2 linked regions of the Pelagibaculum spongiae genome follow. The protein of the gene in region 2 binds, or shares a complex with, the protein of the main gene of each other region. Links are inferred from orthologs where the notes say so. Each region holds a gene or a part of one and is shown on either strand. Other genes may lie near its edges. The genes, in order: sbcB and ssb.

Region 1 (7,600 bases), on a different replicon or contig from region 2:
TGGATCAACATAAGGGTTTCGAACATCAATTGAGCGCTTCAACACCGGATTACCTTGCAAAATATCCTTACCGGTAATTTCTGCCAGCACCTGCTTGCAATGCTGTAAATCTGCTCGTAATTGACTACCCAACGGCTGAAGTTCTGCAGGAACCAACTGCTGTTCGTAATAACTAACAATTGCTGGTTCTGCTTTAGCCAATACCATTTCCAACATGCCCGCAAAGCTTTTAAAGTAATGCCAGTTTTGCAGCATGTCACGTAGCGGCTCGACACCCTTTTGATCTACTGCGGCTTGCAGCGCTTTGTCTGCGCCTAGCCATGCGGTCAGCATCAAGCGAACTTGTGTCCAGGCAAATACCCAAGGAATAGCGCGCAAGCTTTCCACACCTCCATCGGCTTTTCGCTTGGCCGGTCGGCTACCCAAACTTAATCTCTGCAATTCTTGCTCAGGCGTTAATGCTCGGAAATAGGGTACAAATTCTGGCTGCTCTCGAATTACCTTGCGGTAAGCGGCCACTGACTCACCAGCCATCAGGTCCATCATTTCGCGCCACTCAGCCTTTGGTGCCGCCGGTGGCAACAAAGTTGCTTCCAAGGTCGCTGCGGCATATAGCTCCAGGCTTCGCTGGGCAATGCCCGGCATTCCGAACTTGAACTGGATCATTTCACCCTGTTCAGTTACCCGAATACTGCCATTTACTGAACCTGGAGGTTGCGACAATAACGCCGCATGGGCTGACGCCCCGCCACGACTTACCGAACCACCGCGACCATGGAACAAAGTCAGGTGCACCGACTCATCTTTGCAGATTTTGATCAAGGCTTCTTGGGTTTGATATTGCGCCCATGAAGCCGTCAGGAAGCTGGCATCTTTTGCCGAATCGGAGTAACCGATCATCACTTCCATTTCGCCCTGAATATCATCTTTGTAATAAGGAATATTCAGCAGCTGCTGAATAGTCGCTGGTGCGCCGCGCAAGTCATCCAATGTTTCAAATAAAGGCACCACTCGCATCGGCTGCTGTACCCCCATGATTTTTTGCAGTAAGCGAACTGCCAGCACATCTGATGCAGAAGTCGCCATCGAAATCACATAGGCGCCCAAGGCATTCGCAGGTTGATCGGCAATCAGCGCTAAGGTATCAAGCACTTCTTGAGTTAACGGTGATGCTGGGAAGTTACGATCAATCAGCGGGCGATTGAATTGCAGCTCTCGAAGCAAAAACTCCAACTTCTGATCTTCATCCCACTCCAGATAACTGCCCAAGCCAATGTGCTGGGTAATTTCATCGAGTGCCATTGCGTGGCGAGTGGATTCTTGGCGAATATCCAATTTCATCAGCGCTAAGCCGAAACAGGCGACACGGCGGATCAAATCGGTAAGTGAGCCCTCAGCAACTGACTTCATGCCACAACTTACTAACGAGTTGTAGCAAAGCATCAAGTCATCTAGCAGCGATTGGTCATCCAGATAAATGCCTTGGGCATCACCGACTTCACCCATCATTTTTGATGCGGCCCAATCACGGGTTTTTTCTAGCCGATCGCGAACACCGCGCAAGAATTGTCGATAAGGTTCGCCATGGCTGCCGGCTCTTTCTCGCAACTCTGGTGAGCAAAGATTCATCGACAGATCCATTCGTAATTCCTGAATATCAGTAATTAACAGATCAGCCGATTTCCAACGCGCCATCGCCAGCACTTCTTCAGTCACTCGATGGGTTACATTCGGATTGCCGTCTCTATCGCCACCCATCCAAGATGCAAAGCAAATCGGTGCGGCGGTTAACGGCAATCGCTGGCCGGTATATCGCTGCAATACTCGGTCCAATTCCCGCATAAAATCTGGAAGGGTTTTCCAGAGATCTTGCTCGATACTGGTATGGCCCCAGCTGGCTTCATCTTGAGGGGTTGGCTTCTGACGGCGAATTTCATCGGTTTCCCAGCAAGCAATAATCCGTCGGCGCAGCCGATCAGTCTTATTACTGCGCTCACTAATCGTCAGATCAGTGCGATCCAGCTCCAACAAAATATTGCCGATTTCTTGGTACTTTCGAATCAAAGTCCGCCGCGTGACTTCAGTAGGATGCGCAGTAAGCACTAACTCTACTCGCATTTCCACTAGGGTTTTTACTACCTGTTCAGGCGCGATTCCGGCTTTTAATAAACGAGGCACCAGCTCATCTAAAGAACCATCCTGCGGCGGTGTACCGGCTTTTTGTCGATAACTACGACGGCGGCGAACTCTGTGAGCTTGCTCGGCAATATTGGCGTAGTTAAGGAATTGGCTGAAGGCACGAGCGACTGGGAGTAACTCATCTTCTGGCAAATTTTTGAGGATTTCTGCCAGCCCTTGGCCACCTAAAGGCTGATCATCATCGCGGCTTCTGGCGTGTTTAGCCAAATTGCGAATCGCTTCGATCTTGTGAAATACCGCGTCACCGGCTTGATGGCGAATCGTATCGCCGAGCATTTCACCTAAACGGCGAACATCTTCGCGCAGGGGTGCATGAACGTCTTCTGTGGACACTGGCTGCTACCTCAATTTCTAATATGAGCAATAGCAACCAGCTTACCCTGCATTTTTGACAACTATCAATCAAAGCGCCAAATCACCGCTCGCTTTATGACGAAAGCCCGGCATTGTGTGACAACTGCTGCGCCCATTCAGCCAGTGGTTGCTGCAATGGATCACCAGCTTCCAGTTCATTTAGCGCAGCCTGAAAATCTTGCATCGAGAAATCACCTTCTAATAACTGACCACGACACCAAGCTTGCCAGCGTAATTGTTCTTCTTCAGTTAAAGTTTCTGGCCAATTTCTGGCGCGATAACGAAATAGCATTTCTGGTAACCGAGCATCCTGAAAACCCGGTGGTGTATCACGCAAACTTTCAGGTGATAAACGATGAACCTGGTCGATTAAACGCTTATCCATCGTATTAAAAAAACCACCGCTATACAGCTGTTGCTCTGGGTCCAGTTGTTTGTCCGATTTGTGAGAAAAAACTATTTTTAATTTATCCCATAGTGCCTGCTGATTACCGGCCAATAATTCGGTTAATTTCTGCCAGTGTTGTTGGCATAACTGGCGGTCGATATTTAATCTTTCTGCAGCTGTTTGGTCGAGCATTTTAGCTGGCAACAATACCGGACTACGGTTTAAATGCACCGTTTTTAATGGCACCCGAGGTTCATTTTCTGATAATTCTGCGGCAGGCGTGTAAAGTCGGCGGGCAATTTCTTCCGCAGGCAAATCAAATAATAATTGTGGGTCGCTGGTTAAATCGAACAACACCATGCCATTAGGGTTTTCTGGATGTTTAGCAATCGGCGCGGTTAACGCGGCAAAACCCTTATCTCGACCGAACATGCCAGAAATATGCAGCATTGGCCGACAATTTTTTAAATCAATTAACTCAGCGACTTTTCTTTTAAATCGTAAACCATAGCAATAATCATAAAGTCGAGGCTGGACCGTTTTAATTTTCTTAGCTAACTCAATGGTCGCTCGTACATCGGCGAGGGCATCGTGAGCATCGGCATGGCCAATTCCATTAGCTGGTGCTAATTGGTCTAGCTTCATACTGACCTTGCCATCGACTTCAGGCCATACCAGCGTTTCTGGCTTCAGTGCATAACACAAACGCACCATGTCAATAATATCCCAGCGGCTATTGCCGTTTTGCCATTCTCTGGCGTAAGGGTCAAAGAAGTTTCGATATAGCGCATGGCGAGTTACCTCATCATCAAAACGAATCGAGTTATAACCCACCCCACAAGTGCCAGATAGCGCCAGCTCTTTTTCAATCCGCTGGATAAACTCAATTTCACTCAAACCTTTTTCTGCCGCCATCTGCGGCGTAATACCGGTAATTTTACAAGCAATTGGGTGCGGCAAGCGATCCTGTGGCGGCTGGCAATAGATCATCAAAGGCTCGCCGACAATGTTCAGATTTTCATCGGTACGAATTCCGGCAAACTGCACCGGACGGTCTTGGGACGGCTTCGCACCGAAGGTTTCATAGTCGTGCCAATAGAGGGTATTGCCCATAACATTTCCAAATAACAAGTCGTGGCAAATCTTGCCAGATTTAGTGGTTGGTCGTCCAATCTAGCAATCAGCTGTCTGATTTTGATAAAGACAAGCTGATTAAAAGTCATTACTGTAGAGCACGAAGTTCCTATAGATTGCTCTGCCAGACCATATGCTGGGAATACGATCATTTGTTAAATTACATTCAATCGACCCGATTCTGGTAAGAAGGTTTGAAAATTTGGGGAAATGGGATGTAGGACTAAGAAAAGAGCTTAGTGTTGATCAGATGGTACATAGCATTCTTGATTTCCCGTTCCATCGTTTGCAGGAAAGTCTTGGTCCAGAGCGTGCAGCAACTGCAATGACGACTATTTTTTCTGACTTTGATAGCACCAGCACTAACAAGACTAAAGGTGCTGTCGGTCAATATTTGGTATTAGCCAACCTGTTGAAAGATAGTGAAGTAGTCATTCATAACATAGAACGTAACCTAGACGTTGTTATGGTTGCAGGTGAGGCGCTTAACATCAGAAGGGTTGATATTCAGGCATTAGTTGGGGGTGTGCTAAAGGATATTGAAGTTAAGGTTTTCCTTGAAAGAACCTGGCAAGAAAATTTGCAGCAAAGCATGAAATTCGTAGCCTCTGATCCAGCTAATGGTACAAGGAATAAAGCAGGCCAACTATTTAATGATATCGTTGCATTTTCACAGGGGAATACAGGGAAACAGTGGCACTTTTTGCCTAGTGTTAATGCAACTTCAGAAGATATTCTTGAGTATATTAGACAGCAAATTCTCGATCCAAGCATATCAAAAAACTTGCAAAGGCTACTTGCGAATGGAGAAGACTTAACTCCGTTTGAGTGGCTCCAAAGAGTGGATACGCTAATTGAAGAAATGGATGAGGCTGGATTTGTTGTTGTAAACTCACTAAATGTTCTGGTAGGTGATAAATGAATATAATTCTTCTTCATGTGAGCTCGGTTTTTTCTGGGTTAGAAGGTTTTCCCAAGATTATTTTTTCAAAGTATGGAGGAGGGGCATATAGCCTGAATGACAAAGTATACTGTCATAAATATGATTGTTCTTTATATAAAGGATGTATTAGGCATAGATTTATTAATAAAATTTTCTCTTATGAGAGAGATGGCGCTAGCCAACAAGACTACATTTATCGACTTAGTGATATAAATGGGGAAGGGTGCGACCTACTTTCTGAACATGAAATTGCTATTGCTCATAATAATGCAATGAATCAAAATGAGAGTGAGGTGCTTTATTATAGTAGCTTGTCAACTGGGACAATTGTATCTTTCGAAATATCAGAGAATAGACTTAGAAAGTCAGTTATTAGGGGAGGTTTTTGGTGTCAAGTAGGTAACAATATCTTGAAGATGGATAGAAAAAAAACGATTCATTTATCTGATGTGGCTTTTGATAAAAAATGGAATATTGAGCTAGAAAAGCGAGTTAATTTCAGGAAAGACGAAAATCTGGTAGCAGTCTCATATAGCGAGAGAGTTATAGTAATGTTAGGGCATCGCTCCAACCAGCAAATTCCGTTAATTGATTATCACGGAAAATCAGTTCATCCAGATATTTATAGCAACTCCGAAATTACCAGCTTTACACTGGAGAATGGTCAGCCAAACTGGTCACATATTACCAAGTACACTATTGATGGTTGGCAGCTGGTTGAAGAGCAAGTGTTTTTAGCAACCAGCAATGGTGTTGAAGTACTGGATGCTCACTCAGGCAAGGAGTTACGCCAGATAGATTTTGGTTGGGATAACCATTACTGGCAGGCTGATGGGGCAGGTCTTTATGTATCTGAACAGTACGTTATTTATGGGCATTCCTTTCAGAAAAAATTGCTAATTCTCGATCGTTTTGATCTGTCGCTGATTCGTGATGTCGAGTTATCGGAACACTGGTTTCCGCAAGCGCGTTTTAAGCCATTTTACCACCAGCACAGCAACAAGTTATATCTGAATTTAAAAACCGATCAACTGGTTGCTGAGAACCAGGTATTATTGGAAATTGACCTAGCAGATATTCATGCGCCAGTGGTATTTGAAAACGAACCTGAATTTGTAATTCGTCAAATCCCTTCATCGGAAAATTCACAATGGCATAGTATCGAAATTAATTGCAGCGACCCCGCTTACGATGATGATTTTGATACCGTATTACGTTTTGCAGATCGGCATTGCCGTGATCAGGCGTATATCCATGCAACTTGTACGCTAACCAAACATTTCAGTCGCCACAAAGACAGCGTGGATGAAAAATTCGATGGTAAAGTTTACTTTAACTACCAAGGAAAACAAAAAGATACTGACCTGGTTCAGCAAAGATTGGTAATGATGGAAAAACGCTATGCTCGCTGGATTGAAGATGAAGAGGTTTTTTCCGTTAATGGTTACTGCCAGTTAATCACTGACCACCAGCATTAATCACCAGTCATCAGTATTTTCGGTGAGATTAAAAATTAAAGTGCCTGATTGCGATCAGGCTTTTGAAAATTAAACCAGATCTGTTTTGCTTTTCCTTTTACCTGTCGGGCGTCTACCCAGTCAAAGCTTCTGCTATCCAAGCTGTTGTTTCTAGTTAGCGAGAAAGTCATGCTTGATCATTCGTCGGCCACATTCAGACGATTGGCCGTGAAATAACTGAGTGCCTCCAATCAAGCCATCTCGGTTCAGTTTTGTTAGAATCGCCGTTTTGCCCGGATTGGACTCTCAATGAACCCTAGCGCCAACACCCTTTCCAGTATCAGTGGCTTTTTGCGCCATATCGGCTGCCAATCCTGCATTCTCGATTTGAATCGTCGAGTCAGCCCACTTACACCGGAGGTGTTTGAAGGCTTTGAAAATGGCCAGATACCCTACCCGCTCCCACTGCAACGCAAAGCCAACTTTGCCATTTTGCTGTGGAGTGAAGATCAGCCAGAACAGCACCAGATCTGGTGTTTAAGTTTCCCACTGGATGAACATGGCTGCATGCAGCCCAATGAACGGGACGGTTTTTTACACCAGTTACTGAATCAGTTGGGCACTAGCCTTCAGGCAATTGCCGAGGGTGAACATACTCAAGACCAGATGAATGAGAGCAAATGGGGCATTCGCCCATCGGAACCAGTACTGGCTATGATTCATGCTCACTTTGGCAAAGCGCTGAATATGGAAGCTTCACCAGCAATGAAGCAAGTTGAAGACTTTATTTTAAATAATTCCGGCGACTGGCAGTTTTTACCTTTTCAGGGTTTTGCCGATTTCGCATTAAAGTCTGAAGCAGATTACGCTGAAAAAATTGATCAATTAAAAGTAGAGCCACTTAGTGCCCTTTGCCAATGCCTAGAGCACTGCGACCTGAATGATGATTTGGTTGAAGCTCTAATTCGTAGAATCAGAAAAAGCATTAAGCAATCACAGCAACAGGAATTTATTCCTATGTTGTTACGCGCAATTAGCGCTAGTCAATCTGCAACGTCTGTAGCGGCCCGGCAAAAGTTGATTAGCCAATTATTACAACAAGCAGAAGTTTCTACTGAGTTACTC
Region 2 (7,371 bases):
TCAATTAAAATCGGTTCATCTGAAATACTGCCATCTAAACAACGAAGCGTGAGTTCACCGCTATTATCACTACAAAATAGACGCAACTGGTATATCATCATATATGCATCATGAAAATTATTTTTCTTCAAAAAACCTTGGAATTCCTCCTCAAATCTCTTAAGAAAATTAATTTCTGTACAACTATTAATTGTCGATGAAAACTTTTGAATAAAGATCTGCATCAAAGAAAGCAACCAAGACATACTTTCTGTTTGAGGTAAAATTTTTTTTCTGTGATAACCGAAAGGCATAGGCAATAGTTTCAACGCAAGAAATGATATTTCGCAGTATAGCCGCTTCGGTTTGATTTGGTCATCTGATAGCAAAGCTGTTCTGATACTTCATTTACCAATATCGGAAATATCCACTTAACTATCCGTTAGATATTTTTTGTAGCTCACACAGATTCATATAAGATATAATATGCCGCGTTTTTTCCTAAAAGAAGTAAAAACATGTACAAAATAATCACATCTGCAATGCTGTTAATATCTAGCAATGCAGTGTTTGCAGGGTCTTCTGGTGTGCAAGGTAACATTGAACCTGGCCTAAACATTGTATTGGAAGCAAGTGTATTTTTAGGCGGCGATAGCGTTGGAACACGCAGCTACGAGAACAACGACTCAAGCTCTAGCATTGGCATGATGGAAGGCTTTGGCTTTGGTGGAGGACTCGCTTATCAACTCCCAGAGAGCCCTTTCGGAATCAAAAGCACATTAGCCTACAAAACTAACGCTGCAGATATCGAGCACAAAGCTAATATTATTAACGTCATCCCATACTATCAAACCGGTGATCATCGGTTTGGCCTTGGCTTGACCTACCATATTTCACCAGAACTCACTGCAAATGATGTGTATACGACGCAAGGCTCTTATGTCGACAATTATAAAGAACAATACGAAAATGCAACGGGATTAATTGCAGAATATCGCTGGTATTGGATGCAATTTCAGGTTGGATCAGTAAAATACACTGAAAAAACAGTAGGCTTGAAATACAACAACACTTATTTTTCAATAGCTGGAAATTTTTTCTTTCAACTGTAATCAACGCATCACTAACTTGACTCAAACTAGCGAGCCAATTAACTCTATAAAAGCCCAGCATTAAATGCTGGGCTTTTTATAACATCAATGACGACATTCCGCTCTAGGAAGCAACTACATACCGAGTGCTACGTCCGCCTGCAGCCGTTTTCTGCAGACATTTTAATTCAACCAGTTGAGCCAAATACCGCGTTGCAGTTGCACGGCTGACTTTAACTACTTTTTGATACTGGCTACTGCTAATGCCTTGTTCAAAATCACCATCTAATAATCTATCTAATGCTTTCATCTGCTCACTGGTTAATTGAGCCTGTTCGATTCGCCGCCAAAAATTAGTTTTAGCCACCACCTGCTCAATATTATCTAGCGTATATTGCAATGTTTCATCTAGCGTCACTACTGCCCTGATAAAAGAAAATCTGTGGCGCAGATTCACCGACACAGTCGCCATCCACCCAAATATCTTTTTTCAGGGCGCCGCCTACAATTGGATCGCGATCAATGTATAGCCCTGCTTGACCTTCAGAAGGAGCATTAATGTGAGTTTACTGCCAGTGGGCTGGTAAAGTTTTGCAAGCACAGCGCGACTTAGATTTGCACGAGCCGATAACTCAAAGCAAAGATAACCAAGACTTGAAAGCAATTAAAAACGGCAATGCTAAGGTTTAGTTGGATTACAATGATCGCCAAGTTGAAGGCCATTGGCAAACACCTAAAAGTAAAAGTGTTTTCCGTGAACTACGCGATGGACATGTCTGCTTTTGATACTTTTTAATAGCGGACGCCTGGTAAACGCAACTAATAAAAATAACCATGCTAACCAGGCAAGGTGAATACCACCACCGCCACTGCTAGACGAGCCTTCGTCAGTAGTTGTCGGCGTAACATCAGGTTCTGGAGTGACATCAGGCTCTGGCGTGACATCAGGTTCTGGCGTGACATCAGGAATTACAGCGATAGCAGTTTGAATCTGCCATGTCACCGTTTGAGCACCAGCGGTGACGGTTATAATTTTATTCACCGCCTCGGTGGTTGATTCAGCAGCAGACTCCGCTACTACAGAAAAACGATCGCCGTTATTTAAAACGATGCTGTCGTGCTGCTGCCCGTTGACCAGTATCTTAGCGCCTTGGTTCGCCGATACAGTAATACCAGTATTAATACCGCTCAGCGTAATGATGTTACTGGTGACGCTTTGCAATGACGGAAGATTTGTTTGAGTCGCGAATACAAAAGCTGTTGGAGTCGTGTCATCAAGAATGATATCAGGGCATTCGACGCTAACGAATACATCACCAGCGCCTTCTCCTGGGTATCCTACCAAGCTGTAGCTGAAGGTATCTTGTCCGCAGAAGCCTGGGTTAGGCGTATAGGTAATCGGCTGGTTGATATCAAAGTGAGTTGTACCATTTTGCGCCGCTGATACACCGTTGACTCTGACGGAAGTGCTATCAGCATCTTCGTCATTGTCCACTACGTTGCGCGTTCTTATGCTTAGCGGTGTTTCAAACGGCGTTGCAAAAGTATCAGCTTTGCCCATCGGAAGGTCTTCTACCGATTCGACTTTATACGTCAACGTCGCTTGGCTGAATCCAGTATCATTGGTTATTTTATAAATAACAGTATCAGAGCCATGGAAATTTGGATTTGGGGTATAGGTAAATGTGTTATCAAATCCAACATTTAGGTTGCCATTATTCGGAAGTTTAACGATGGTGAGTTGCCAATCGTCAGTCAACATTATGTCGTTAGCTAATACATCAACGCGGTGTGGAACGTCTTCTAATACCGTTTTTTGGTCATCGTTTGCTAGCAAACCATGATTAGGCAATACCGTGATGGTCACCGTTGTTGCAGCGCTCACTTCGGCATTATCAATAATGTGATATTGGAAAGTATCGGTGCCGACAAAACCAGGCGCTGAGTGGTATTCAAAATTTCCATTGCCCGAATCTAATAGCTGTAACGTACCATTCGTAGGGGCAGTAGTAATCGCTAACTGGCTAATACTGGGCAGGTCATTACGGCGTGGATTAAATTGTATAGATTGCCCGGTAATAACATTAATCTCGTCTGCTTGAGCGACTAATCCATTCGCTGGCGCTGAAGGCAATACATCAATAAAAACAGTTGCAGTTGAGCTATTACCGTCAGTATCGGTTATTGAATAATTGAAGCTTTCATCACCAAAAAAACGCCCAAAATTATTATTGGAATGATAAATAATTGTTCTATTTTCTTGAATATCGGCGATATAAAAATCGGCACCAGTATGACCGACACTCGTCACTGACAAGGTTTGATTCTGAGGATCAGTAGCAAGATCTAGCGGCTGAAATGATATCGATGAATGGCGACTGCCAACAACGACACCATAGAGATCTGGCGCGATTGGAGATTGGTTATCGTCTGCTCTAGATGACAGTGCAATAACGTATTCGCCGATACTGGCGTAGTCATCATAGCCAAGATTGACCCCTTGAGTACCTGGCATTGCCCGGCCTTTTTTGCCTGCACCTTGTACCGATACATAATAAGTTCCGGCAGGCAGCGATTGATGAAAATACGCTTCTATGTGCGCTTCAGGATTACTACTGGCGAGGGTTTTGCCGTTAACGTCGTGAAGTTTTGCATAAACATCAAGGCTGGCAGACCAACTTGGCGGAGTAACCGTTAAGTCGATATAGCTGTCTTCGGTCAAGGTGAATTGAAAAACATCACGATCTGCTTGTTGCTCAATAATACCGTATTCGCGCTGCTCACCATTTTCTGTACGCAATGCTGATGCATCGGCTAATTCGTTCGCGTGATCATCTTGGCGAAAAGTTAATCCTGTTTCTAAGTGATCACGAATATCCCATAGTAAATTTTGCGTTAAGCGAATGCTGCCGCCACTACCCATAGCAGTGCGCCAGGCTGTTTCTGAGGCGGTGCCAGTTGAACCTATAATTTCACGACCATCAATATCGCCATGGACCCGAGACGAGATCAAATGAGCCAGCCCCATAGTATGGCCAACTTCATGCAGAAGAACGTGCCCGGCCCCACGCCTGTCTGGAATAGATTCCGATCCGTAAGTCGGATTATGATCCGATAAAATAAATTCAGCAGGGTTTAAATCTTTGCGTCTATTTTTTATTTGAACGCTTAAATTTTCAAAATCACGGCTACCCGAATTAACCAAAGGGCTAAACAGTTCACCGCCGGCAAGTACTCTAATACCAAACTGTAAGTCGTCAGCCGAGGTGCGAATAAACGCATCAGCGGCAGGCTCTTCAGTCGTAACGTTAATATCAAAGCTAGAATAGAAAGCGGCTAGCTCAAGCCATATTTGTTGAATGCGCTTACGTTCATCATCATTGAAGCTGGATGGGTCACCGTCTAGATCAAAAGGCGTACTAATGGCCTCATCGGCAGGCTGATAACCTGAAAGAGGGTCTTGAATAGCATGGCTGCCGAGGCCTTCTTCGTAGCCATTAACATCAATGTAAATGGTTACATTAGCACCAGGGTTACTGTGCAGCTTAAAAGTTGTTTCAGCAGGAAAAGGGAGGCGTTTTAATCGGTTAGAGCTAGATATATCAATATCATCAAGGCTAATACTGGGATAAATCAACTCACCATCAACCCAAGAAAAAGCATCACCACTAACGGGTAAAGGTCGCTCGGCAGCATAACTTAAGCCACTTAATAGCATGCCAGACAGCAAAAAACTCAAACATAATCGTATATTTTTCATTACAAATTATCTCTATAAAAAATGCTGCCAATTGGCCTAATAAGCCGCATATATTAACTTGTTAAAAATTCTTATTAACTTGCCAAAAAATTCCATTATATTCCAATGATCTAATACTTTATGAGGATTTATATTAATCGATAATGGAGCAGCTTAAATTTCTTTTTGTAACTACTCATCCTCTGAAGCTTAAGTTTTACCCGAATTAGCCATCTAAATTGCAATCAAAAGGGTTATGTCCTCTATTCGCAAACTAGAGTCTGTTAATTAGTAAAAACTTGATTTAGATTAAACGTTCAGCAAAAATAACTAAGCATCTGATATCTAGAGCTTTTTCTTATACAAAACCCGCTATTTGACCCTTGCGTCTTAAAAGGGGCAGGAGTAGCCTGAATAAACCATAAAACGTATAGGAATCAACATGCCATATCACGACAGCGTTGTAGATGAACTGAATTTTCTTGTTAAATTTAGTCAGCATTCAATGCAAGAAGGAATTAAACTGCTTGGCTACTTGAGATGCTTCTTTACTCTCCATTGGTACTGACGCACAACCAGCAAAAATCGTTGCAGCAACCGCCACAACAGCAAACTTCTTAATCATTTCTATTCCATTAATATGAATACTTATGCTTGAAACAATTCAAGCTTTCACAACCAAACTAGCAATTTATTGCTGAGCTAGAATTAGAAACGCCATAGTAACAAAAAACACGATAGCGACAAATTCTATTGCACATAACTGACGCATTTTTTTACATGCATTCCAAATAACAAACACCAACCGACACCCATAAAAACAAATGTTATTTCAAAGCAATACAACTAAAAACTGCTTTTTACACACAAAAAAGCCAGCATTAAATGCTGGCTTTTTTATGATTTCGACGATGACATTCCGTTTTAGGAGTCATCTATTTTCTGAGTTATTCCCTAAAACGGAATATCGTCATCAAAGTCGTCAAATCCTGCTGGTGGCTGCTGAACCGCTGGCGCTTGCTGCGGCTGTGCTGCAGGGCGCTGCTGTTGAGCCGGTTGCTGGTAAGCAGGTGCGGCTTGTTGTGGCTGAGCGGCTGGTTGCTGGTATGCAGGTTGGGCGGCAGGCTGTTGAGCTTGCGGCGCAGGTTGCTGGTAAGCAGGTGCAGCTTGTTGTTGTTGAGCGGCTGGCTGTTGATAAGCTGGCTGCTGAGCTTGTGGCTGTTGTTGGTAAGCAGGTTGCGCTTGTGGCTGTTGCGCAGGCTGCTGATAACCGCCTTGTTGCTGCTGTTGCTGGTAACCACCACCTTGCTGATCGCCACCACGGCTATCGAGCATTTGCATTTGACCGCTAAAGCCGTCAATCACAACTTCTGTAGTGTATTTATCCTGGCCATCTTGGCCTTGCCATTTACGCGTTTGCAACTTGCCTTCAACGTAAAGCTTGGAGCCTTTCTTAATATATTTTTCTACCACTTCAGCTAACTTGCCGAAAAACACCACGCGGTGCCATTCAGTTTTTTCCTGCTTCTGGCCTGATTGATCAGTCCAGCTATCGGAAGTCGCCAAAGTCAGATTGGCAATTGCGCTGCCATTGCCCGAGTAACGAACCTCTGGGTCTTTGCCCACATTACCAACCAGAATTACTTTGTTGACGCCACGTGCGGCCATGAACTTTCTCCTGAACGCCAGGGGCTGGTACCCAGCTGGCAAGATGTAGATGATCTGTATATCCGGTCAAGGATATCATATTCAAATAGAATGTAACTTGCTTCAAACGAAGCATGACAAACGATAAATTACTATCGGTATCACGCCCCTTCAAGCAGTGCCAATGTATCGGAATCCAGCAGGTCTTTATCTACCTTGAGATAAACCACCGATGCGGTTTCAGATAATTCAGCTTCAGCAATGCCTTTTCTGCTGCGCAAATCATTAATCAAATCTGCTGGATTGGCTTCGCCAACGGCTAGCAACATTCTAGTCAGGTGGGTTAAGGGTGCCATGGTCGCTGCTAATAATAACCAAACAACCAACAGTGCTGCGCAGAATAAAAACACGGTGGTTTGACCGTAATGACCTAACAACCAACCGCCCAAACTGCCACCTAAAAATGCACCAAAAAACTGGGAAGAAGCATAAACGCCCATCGCGCTACCACGAGAAGCAGCGGGCGCTAACTTACTCACCAATGACGGCAAGCTGGCTTCGAGTAGATTAAAGGCAATAAAGAACAATGCCACTACTGCGATTAATGCCCAACTACTTTCAATTGAAGTCGCCAGTAACAACTCAACCACCACCAAAGCTGCAATCGCGCCGCAGAAAACTTGTTTCATCTTACGGCCTTTCTCGGCAATGATAATAAACGGGACCATCGCGACAAAAGCCACCACCATTAATGGCAACCAAACCATCCAGTGATCACCCACTTGCAAGTCAAGCACCTTGACCATTTGGCCAGGCAACATGACAAACAATGCAGTGACGATGCAATGCAAAATCATTACACCTAAATCGAGCCGAACTAGTTCTGGGTGTTTTAACATCGACAGTAGCTGGCCG

What was found.
Region 1: the proteins of ssb (region 2) and sbcB are in contact, whole or in part, in a crystal structure (PDB 3C94), measured with the Escherichia coli proteins. The link is inferred for Pelagibaculum spongiae from one-to-one orthologs.

Annotation. Positions count from the first base shown.
Region 1 is NZ_QDDL01000003.1:70,927-78,526, forward strand. The notes cover bases 1,841-4,820. They hold sbcB (exodeoxyribonuclease I), read right to left. Parts: upstream 4,055-4,820; coding sequence 2,627-4,054; downstream 1,841-2,626. Other genes in these bases: ppc (phosphoenolpyruvate carboxylase), read right to left, coding at 1,841-2,532; DC094_RS09205 (hypothetical protein), read left to right, coding at 4,278-4,820. Also shown: more of ppc, read right to left, coding at 1-1,840; more of DC094_RS09205, read left to right, coding at 4,821-4,997; DC094_RS09210 (hypothetical protein), read left to right, coding at 5,429-6,496; DC094_RS09215 (DUF3549 family protein), read left to right, coding at 6,785-7,600. UniProt on the Escherichia coli protein: Degrades single-stranded DNA (ssDNA) in a highly processive manner.
Region 2 is NZ_QDDL01000009.1:134,757-142,127, forward strand. What follows is about bases 4,621-7,371. They hold ssb (single-stranded DNA-binding protein), read right to left. Parts: upstream 6,478-7,371; coding sequence 5,764-6,477; downstream 4,621-5,763. Other genes in these bases: DC094_RS17685 (Ig-like domain-containing protein), read right to left, coding at 4,621-4,830; DC094_RS22735 (hypothetical protein), read right to left, coding at 5,312-5,434; DC094_RS17695 (MFS transporter), read right to left, coding at 6,618-7,371. In the rest of the region: DC094_RS17670 (hypothetical protein), read right to left, coding at 1-101; DC094_RS17675 (hypothetical protein), read left to right, coding at 498-1,091; DC094_RS17680 (Fic family protein), read right to left, coding at 1,195-1,533; more of DC094_RS17685, read right to left, coding at 1,804-4,620. UniProt on the Escherichia coli protein: Plays an important role in DNA replication, recombination and repair. Binds to ssDNA and to an array of partner proteins to recruit them to their sites of action during DNA metabolism. Acts as a sliding platform that migrates on DNA via reptation.